4 regions of the Mesorhizobium sp. C268A genome follow, and region 3 is predicted to be linked to each of the others. Evidence: predicted binding sites of a transcription regulator. Region 3 holds the regulator's gene; each other region holds the start of a gene.
The links. Region 3 encodes PhoB, which activates phosphate uptake and scavenging genes when phosphate is short. Its sites were predicted from a motif close to TGTCATNNANCTGTCAT; they were not measured.
Positions count from the first base shown of each region.

Region 1 (2,200 bases), 1.4 Mb from region 3:
CGGCCGTCTTGGTGCCGATGGTCATGGTGTTGCCGCGCCAGTCGACGGCGCCGCTCAGCCAGCCGCGCGCCCAGATGGCGGGAAGCATCATGTCGCGGACCATCATCGCCGGGACCATGCGCAGCGACAGATGCCAGCCCTTGGCCGCGGCCAGCGCGCATTCGGGAATGTAGGCCGCCGTCAGCACGGCCATCACCGTGGCCGGCAGGCTGATGCCGGCACTTGCGGCCGCCACCAGCGCCAACGCCAACGGCACGGCGACGCCGGTCAGGATCTCGGGTGCGAAAAACAGTGGGAAGGTGACGCGGCGCAACCGCGCCCAGCGCGCCTGGCGCGACCAGATGTCGGCAAGTCGGCGCTGCCCCAGTGGTTGCTCGAAAGGCGAGGCAACGAGATTGACGTGCAGGCCCAGTCCGTTGACCAGCTTGGTTGCAGCAGCATCCTCGGCGATCTCGGCGGCCAGCGCGCGGATACCGCCATTGGTATCGAGCATCGGCTTGTTCCACAGCATGCTCTTGCCCTGGGCAAAGCCGAGACCGAGCGCCTCGCCGGCATATTGCCAGCGCGCCTGCAGCGTGTTGAGGAACGCGCATTCGACCTCGGCCCAAAAGCCATCCGGCCGAGAGCCGATCGGCGTCGAGCAGATAAGCCCGGTATTGGTCCGCCAGGCCGCCATCAGGTGCTGGACGTAATCCCTTGGCATCAGCACGTTGGAATCCGCCAGAATAACCCAATGATAGCGCGCCGCTTCCCAGCCCTTGACGCAGTTGTTGAGCTTCGGGTTGCTGCTGACGCGGTCGTCGCCGATCAGCAGCCGGGCCGGCACGTTGGGAAACAGGACGATCGCCCTGTTTATCAGTTTGACGACGGGATCGTCGGCGTGAGCGACGCAGAAGATCAGTTCGTAGCGCGGCCAGTCGAGCGAGAAGGCTCGCTGCAGCGTCTCTTGTGTGAACGGCTCCACGCCGCGCGACGGCACGACGATCGAGACCGGTGGCTGCTCGCCGGACGGCGGAGGGATAAGGCGACGCGCTTGCAGTTTCGACGAAGCAAGCAGGATGCTGGCGAGATTGGAAAGAAGCAAAGCGGAGGAAGCGAAGGCGGCTGTGAGAGCTGGTTCCATCGAGATCTGGTCACTCCGGAAAGGCCGCTCGCGGCTGCTTTGTCAGTCGACAGATGGGCCTTGAGTCGCCGGCAAGGTTTGCGCACACCAACATTGTCATGTGTCACTTAAATGACATTGTTTGTCGGCACTGCGCTTTGAGGCTGGCAGGACATGCCGCTCTGCGCGTATCAAACCGCATGGCGCGACAAATGTTCCCTGCTGCGCAACCGGAGCAGCCCATGTACCGCGCCGTCACGCGCAACATCGAAGTGCAGGTCAGACCGTTCTACCTGGAGGACCGCTCGGACCCGGCGGAGAACCGTTATGTCTGGGGCTACCAGGTGACGATCGACAACCAGTCGGACGATTTCGTGCAGCTTATGGCGCGTTACTGGCACATCACCGACGGCAGCGGCCGGGTCGAGGAAGTGCGCGGCGCCGGCGTGGTCGGCGACCAGCCTGAGCTCAATCCCGGCGACAGCTATCAATACACGTCAGGCTGCCCGCTCTCGACGCCCTCCGGTTTCATGGTCGGCCACTACACCATGCGCAACAAAAAGGGCGAGACGTTCGACGTCGCTATTCCCGCGTTTTCGCTGGATCTGCCGGGGACCCGACGGACGGTGAATTAGGGGTTTTCTCCCCGTCACTATACGGGGAGAAGGAAGAGATGCTACTGAGTTGCAAACTCCGCCGGGTCGAAGTCGTACTGCTTCGAGCAGAACTCGCAGGCGACGTGGATGCCGCCATCTTCGGTGCTGTCCTTGATCTCCTGCGCGGAAAACCCCTCGAGGATGCCGCGTATCTTGTCCCTTGAGCAGGAACATTGGTCGGCGACCGGCACGCCGCCGAAGACGCGCACGCCATGTTCGTGGAACAGCCTGTAGAGCAGCCGCTCGGCGCCGATGGTCGGGTCGATCAGCTCGGTCGGCTCGATGGTGCCGAGCAGCGCCACCAGCTCGCGCCACGAATTGTCGGCCGGCTCCTGCGTCACGTCACGCGGATCGCCGTCGCCGCCCGAAATGTCGGGCACGCGCATGCGCTCGGGTGACTGCGGCAGGAACTGCGCCAGGATGCCGCCGGCGCGCCACTGCT
Region 1 is NZ_JAMYVX010000001.1:2,607,735-2,609,934, forward strand. It holds gene NKL06_RS12650 (ceramide glucosyltransferase) at 1-1,123, opposite strand, end outside; gene apaG (Co2+/Mg2+ efflux facilitator ApaG/CorD) at 1,345-1,737, shown strand; gene NKL06_RS12660 (Hsp33 family molecular chaperone) at 1,779-2,200, opposite strand, start outside.
Region 1: the regulator PhoB is predicted to act here: its motif matches at 1,224-1,240, upstream of NKL06_RS12650 (ceramide glucosyltransferase).

Region 2 (2,200 bases), 3.6 Mb from region 3:
CTGACGGCCGGCCGGCCAAGCAGCCAGGCCAGCGCCACCTGGGCCGCCGAAACGCCGCGTGCCGCACCGATATCGACCAGCACGTCGACAATCCGCCACAGCCGGTCCTCGTCGCGGATCGGGGGTTCCGACCAACCGCCGATCTGGCGCGCCGTCGGACTGTCGCGGCGGTATTTTCCCGACAGCAGGCCGCCGGCGAGCGGGCTCCACACCAAGACGCCAAGGCCCTGGTCGACCGAGATCGGCAAGAGCTCATACTCGGCCTCGCGTGCTTCCAGCGTGTAGTGGATCTGCTGGGTGATGAAGCGCGGCTGGTGCTGGCTGTCGCTGATGCCGAGCGCCTTCATGACCTGCCAGCCGGAATAGTTGGAGCAGCCGACATAGCGGATCTTGCCCTGGGCAACCAGCGTGTCGAGCGCGGAGATGGTTTCCTCGAGCGGCGTCGCGCCGTCCCATTCGTGCAGGAAATAGATGTCGATGACATCGGTCCTGAGGCGCTTCAGGCTCTTCTCGCATTCGCGGATCAGATGATGGCGCGACAGGCCTTCGTCATTGGGGCCCTTGCCGATCCGCATGCGCGCCTTGGAGGCGATCAGCACGTCGTTCTTGCGCTTGCCGCCGAGCGCCTCGCCGATGATCTCTTCCGACAATCCGTTCGAATAGACATTGGCGGTGTCGATGAGATTGATGCCGGCATCGATGCAAGTGTCGATGATGCGCGAGGCCTCCGCGAGATCGGAATTGCCGACGGCAGCGAACGGCCCGCTGCCGCCGAAGGTCATGGTTCCCAAGGTCAGCGCCGAAACTTTCAAGCCGGAACGGCCAAGCGTGCGGTATTCCATGTCAGATCCTCGTAGTTTTGGTGGGGAGGCGGTTTTAGCAGGAAAGGGCGGGGAAGCCCGAAGGGGTCCGCTATTTGTAGGACAATTTGAGCGGCTTGTCGCCATGCCAGGGCGCTGGATCGGCAATGCCTCGCTGCTTTGCAGTGAAGACCGGCTGGCCGGCGGCTTGCAATAAAACCGTCATTGCCGGCCTATATCAAGTCGGCTCAGGGTTTCATGTCAGCCGGCAAGCGGAGCATTGGAAATGAATGAGCTAAAGCAGAATTCTGCGGCCAGGGATTGGCTGGAAGCCGAACTCGCCGACACGCTCGATGAGGACTATGAGCTGGAAATCTCGGAGCCGGCGCTGTCGCTGGAGATCGCCAAGATCTACAAGAACGCGCATCCGCCGTCGATCGATCGCATGCAGTATTTCCGCGACCTGATCGGCTTGCAGTCGGAACTGATCAAGCTGCAGTCCTGGGTTGCCTACCACAAGAAGAAGCTGGTGGTGGTTTTCGAGGGCCGTGATTCCGCCGGCAAGGGCGGCGTCATCAAGCGCATCACCCAGCGCCTCAACCCGCGCATCTGCCGCGTCGTGGCGCTGCCGGCGCCGACCGAGCGCGAAAAGTCACAATGGTATTTCCAGCGCTACGTGCCGCATCTGCCGGCCGGCGGCGAGATCGTGCTGTTCGACCGCTCCTGGTACAACCGCTCCGGCGTCGAGCGGGTGATGGGCTTTGCCGAACCCGATCAGGTCGAAGAGTTCTTCCGCGATGTGCCGGAGTTCGAGCGCATGCTGGTCCGCTCCGGCGTCACGCTGGTCAAATACTGGTTCTCGATCACCGACGAGGAACAGCAGATGCGCTTCATGATGCGCATCCACGATCCGATGAAGCAGTGGAAGCTGTCGCCGATGGACCTGCAGTCGCGCGTGCGCTGGGAGCAGTACACCAAGGCCAAGGAAGAGACGTTTGCCCGCACCAACATCCCAGAGGCACCGTGGTACATCGTCGAAGGCAACGACAAGAAGCGGGCGCGGCTGAACTGCATCGACCATCTCCTCAAACAGCTGCCCTATGAGGACGTGCCGCACGAAGAAATCACGCTGCCCGAGCGGGTGTTCAACCCGGAGTACGAGCGCCAGGTCCTGCCGCGCGAGCTTTACGTGCCGGAGAAGTATTGAGCACTTCTCCTTCTCCCCGTTTCACGGGGAGAAGGTGCCCGAAGGGCGGATGAGGGGCAGCGCCGGCATCGACGAATTCACAGCCGTCGGACGCTGCTAACCTCCAAAAGCAGCGCTGCCCCTCATTGCCTGCCGGGCATTTCTCCCCGTAGAACGGGGAGAAAGAAGCCTGCGCCTATCACTTCGCCACTAC
Region 2 is NZ_JAMYVX010000001.1:491,337-493,536, reverse strand. It holds gene NKL06_RS02545 (aldo/keto reductase) at 1-842, opposite strand, end outside; gene ppk2 (polyphosphate kinase 2) at 1,087-2,007, shown strand; gene NKL06_RS02535 (dihydrofolate reductase family protein) at 2,197-2,200, opposite strand, start outside.
Region 2: the regulator PhoB is predicted to act here: its motif matches at 1,010-1,026, upstream of ppk2 (polyphosphate kinase 2).

Region 3 (2,200 bases):
CGGCATGGGGCTGGTGCTGAAAGGCGAACTGTTCACCGGCACCCATTCCTCGGGCGGCGAGTTCGGCCACATGATCCACCGTCCGGGCGGCGCGCTCTGCCGCTGCGGGCGGCGCGGCTGCGTGGAAGCCTATGCCGGAAACTACGCCATCTGGCGCAGCGCCAAAATGATGGGCGAGGATGCCGAGCCGGTCGATATCGGCGACGCTGATATGCGGGCGCTGGCCGCTCGTGCGCGAGAGACGGACGGACCGGAGCGCGAAGCCTATCGCAGGGCCGGTGAGGCGCTCGGCTTCGGCCTCGGCAGCCTGTTTGCGCTGATCGACCCGGCCCCCGTCGCCATGGTCGGCGTCAGCGCCGCCGCGTTCGACCTGATCGAACCGGCATTGCGCGAAGCGATCGCCCAGACCGCCGGCGGCCAGCACTCGAAGTCGATCTCCTTCGACACCGAGCCCAACGAGCTGCCGCTGATCCGCGAAGGCTGTGCCACGCGCGCGCTCGGCTTCGTCGACCAGGAGATTTTTGCGCCGGGTATTCAGCCCAAATCCGGCAAGCATGTCGCGTGAATGGCCGGCAACGGCGCGACGCGCAGGATCCTAGTCTTCCCTGATCGCGTAGCCGGCGCCGCGAATGGTACGGATGACATCCGGCATGCGGCCGTTGTTGACGGCCTTGCGCAGCCGCCCGACATGCACGTCGACGGTTCGCTCGTCTATATAGATCGTCTCGCCCCAGACATTGTCGAGCAGTTGGCTGCGCGAGAACACGCGGCCGGGATGGCGCATCATGAATTCGAGCAGCCGGAACTCGGTCGGTCCGAGCCTGATCTCGCTCTTCTTGCGGTAGACACGGTGCGACTCGCGGTCGAGCACGATGTCGCCGACCTTGAGCACGCTGGACAGCACTTCCGGCTTGGCCCGGCGCAGCAGCGCCTTCACGCGCGCCATGAACTCCGGCGTCGAGAATGGCTTGACCAGATAGTCGTCGGCGCCGGTGGACAGGCCGCGCACGCGATCGCTTTCCTCACCGCGCGCGGTCAGCATGATGATCGGCAGCCGCTCGGTTTCGGGCCGCACTCTAAGCCGCCGGCAGAGCTCGATGCCGGAAACAGCGGGCACCATCCAGTCGAGCACCAGGAGATCGGGCACGTTTTCCTGCAGGCGGATCTCGGCCTCGTCGCCGCGTGTCACCACCTCGACTTGATAGCCTTCGGATTCGAGGTTGTAGCGGAGGAGCACGCCTAGCGGCTCCTCGTCCTCCACGACCATGATGCGTGGCGCGATCATAGGCAGTTCACCCTCATCAGGCCGGCGTGGCCATCGCCGTCTCGTCCTGCTTCGGACGATTGGCGGGCAATTGCTGGCCGGTCAGCACATAATACGCATTTTCGGCGATGTTGGTGACATGATCGCCGATGCGCTCAAGATTCTTGGCGCAGAACAAGAGATGCGTGCAGGCGGTGATGTTGCGAGGGTCTTCCATCATGTAGGTCAAGAGCTCACGAAACACGGACGTGTATTTGACGTCGATGCGCTCGTCGTCATTCCTGAGTTTTGCAAGCGCTGCCGCATCGGTGGCGGCATATTCCTCGACGACGCCTTGCACCTGGATCAGCACCAGTTGCGCCATGGCATCGATGGAGTGCGAGAGGTCGCGCGGCGTGACGCTCAAGCCCACGGTGCCGACGCGTTTGGCGATGTTCTTGGCGAGATCGCCGATGCGCTCGAGGTCGCCGGCCATGCGGATCGAGCCGACCACGGCGCGCAGATCGTTGGCCATCGGCTGGCGCTTGGCGATCAGCGTGATGGCGCGGTCGTCCAGTTCGCGCTGGCGCGCATCCATGATGGCGTCGTCGGAAACGACACGCTGTGCCAGCGCATTGTCCGAATTGAGCAGCGCCCTGGTCGAGCCGCTGACCATCGAGCCGGCCAGATCGCCCATGTCGCGGATCAGCTTGCTGATCTGCCCGAGCTCTTCATCGAAGGAGGCGACGGTATGTTCACCCATGATCTTGGTCCTCGTGCCTGAAAATTCACCCGCCGGACGGCTCAGCCGAAGCGGCCGGTAATGTAGTCTTGGGTGCGCTTGTCGTCGGGGTTGGTGAACATCTTGTCGGTGGCGCCCTCCTCGACGAGATAGCCGAGATGGAACATCGCTGTACGCTGCGACACGCGCGCCGCCTGCTGCATCGAGTGGGTGAC
Region 3 is NZ_JAMYVX010000001.1:4,050,109-4,052,308, reverse strand. It holds gene NKL06_RS19775 (ROK family protein) at 1-565, shown strand, start outside; gene phoB (phosphate regulon transcriptional regulator PhoB) at 596-1,285, opposite strand; gene phoU (phosphate signaling complex protein PhoU) at 1,302-2,006, opposite strand; gene pstB (phosphate ABC transporter ATP-binding protein PstB) at 2,048-2,200, opposite strand, start outside.

Region 4 (2,200 bases), on a different contig from region 3:
GCAAACGCGTGGTGCTTGAGGACGGCAGTTCTGTTCCCTACGACACGCTGGTGCTCGCCACCGGCGCGCGTCATGCTTATTTCGGCCACGACGAATGGGAGCCTTTCGCGCCCGGGCTGAAGACGCTTGAAGACGCAACCACCATTCGGCGGCGCATCCTGCTCGCCTTCGAGCAGGCCGAGCGCGAGACCGATCCGGCCAAGCGCCAGGCACTGCTGACACTGGTCATCGTCGGCGGCGGCCCGACCGGCGTGGAGCTTGCCGGCACCATTGTCGAACTCGCGCATGAAACGCTGCGCGGCGAATTCCGCAACATCGACACGCGTGAGGCGCGTGTGGTGCTGGTCGAGGCCGGAGACAGGATCCTAGCCAATTTCGCGCCAAAGCTGTCCGACTATGCGCGCAAGGCGCTGGAGCGGCGGGGCGTCACGGTCGAGCTTGGCCGCGCCGTCACGCGCCTCGATGCCGAAGGCGTCGTCTTTGGCGATACGCATCTGCCGGCGCGAACCATCCTGTGGGCCGCCGGCGTGGCGGCTTCACCCGCGGGAGAGTGGCTGGGCGCGCCGGTGGACCGGGCGGGCAGGGTAATGGTCGAGCCCGATCTGACCGTGCCGAACAGTCCTGAAATCTTCGTCATCGGCGACACCGCGCATGTCTTGCGGCCGGACGGCAAACCGGTGCCCGGCGTGGCGCCCTCGGCCAAGCAGGAGGGCAAGCATGTCGCCGCGACGATCAGGGCGCGGCTGGCCGGCGATGGCGCGCCGCGGCCTTTCCGCTACAAACATGCCGGCGACCTGGCGACGATCGGCAAGTGGGCAGCCGCGATCGATTTCGGCTCGATCAAGCTCACGGGATGGCTTGCCTGGTGGCTGTGGGGCGTGGCGCATATCTACTTCCTGATCGGTTTCCGCAACCGGCTCTCGGTGTCGCTTAGCTGGCTATGGATCTATTTCACCGGCCAGCGCAGCGCGCGGCTGATCACCCAGGGCGACGATGACAAGGGCTGAGGTTCTCAACCGCGGCCAAGGATATTCATCCAGCCGTCACCTTTTGCTGATCGACTGACTTCCCGATGGACATGGCCGGTTTTCGGCGCGAAGCTTCCGCCCGGGGCTGGGATCTTGTCACGTCGCTGGGAAGGAAAACCAATGCCGCATCTCAATTACCCCGTCTCCCGCCGTAGTTTTCTTGCCGGTACGGCCGCCAGCGGGGCGCTGATCATGCTCCATCCGTTTTCCGCCCGCGCGCAGGCCAATCAGGCGCATCTGAGGATCATGGAGACCACCGACATCCATGTGAATGTGCTGCCTTACGACTACTACGCCGACAAAGCCAACGACACGATGGGCCTGTCACGGACGGCCTCACTGATCGCGGCGGTGCGCAAGGAAGCCACCAATGCGATGCTGATCGACAATGGCGATCTTTTGCAGGGCAATCCGATGGGCGATTACATCGCCTATGAGAAGGGCCTCAAGGAAGGCGATCTGCATCCGATCATGAAGGGCATGAACCTGCTGGGCTATGAATGCTCGACGCTCGGCAATCACGAGTTCAATTACGGCCTGTCGTTCCTCGACAAGGTGCTGGCCGGAGCCAATTTCCCCTTCGTCTGCGCCAATCTGATCCGCGGCACCGAGCTTGCCGCCAAACCGCGCGACGACAAGCTCTACCTCAAGCCCTATGTCATCCTCGACAAGAAGATCAAGGACGGGTCGGGCGCCGAGCAGCCGATCAAGATCGGCATCATCGGCTTTGTGCCGCCGCAGATCATGGTCTGGGACCTGAAGAACCTGGAAGGCAATGTCAGGACGCGCGACATCGTCGAGGCGGCCAGGGCATGGGTGCCGCAGATCAAGGAGGAGGGCGCCGACATCGTCATCGCGCTCTCGCATTCCGGCATCGATATCAAGCAGGGCGACGGCATGGAGAACGCCTCCTTCTTCGTCGCCGGCGTCGAAGGCATCGATGCGGTGTTCACCGGCCATCAGCATCTCGTCTTCCCCGGCAAGAAGGATTTTCAGGCGCTCGAAGGCGTCGACACCGAGAAAGGCACGCTGCAGGGCAAGCCCGCCGTGATGGGCGGTTTCTGGGGCTCGCATATGGGACTGATCGATCTGCTTCTGGAACGGGACGGATCGAAATGGCGCGTAGCCTCGGCCACATCGGAGGCAAGGCCGATCTACCAGCGCGTCGACAA
Region 4 is NZ_JAMYVX010000003.1:65,917-68,116, reverse strand. It holds gene NKL06_RS27160 (NAD(P)/FAD-dependent oxidoreductase) at 1-1,007, shown strand, start outside; gene NKL06_RS27155 (bifunctional 2',3'-cyclic-nucleotide 2'-phosphodiesterase/3'-nucleotidase) at 1,149-2,200, shown strand, end outside.
Region 4: the regulator PhoB is predicted to act here: its motif matches at 1,031-1,047, upstream of NKL06_RS27155 (bifunctional 2',3'-cyclic-nucleotide 2'-phosphodiesterase/3'-nucleotidase).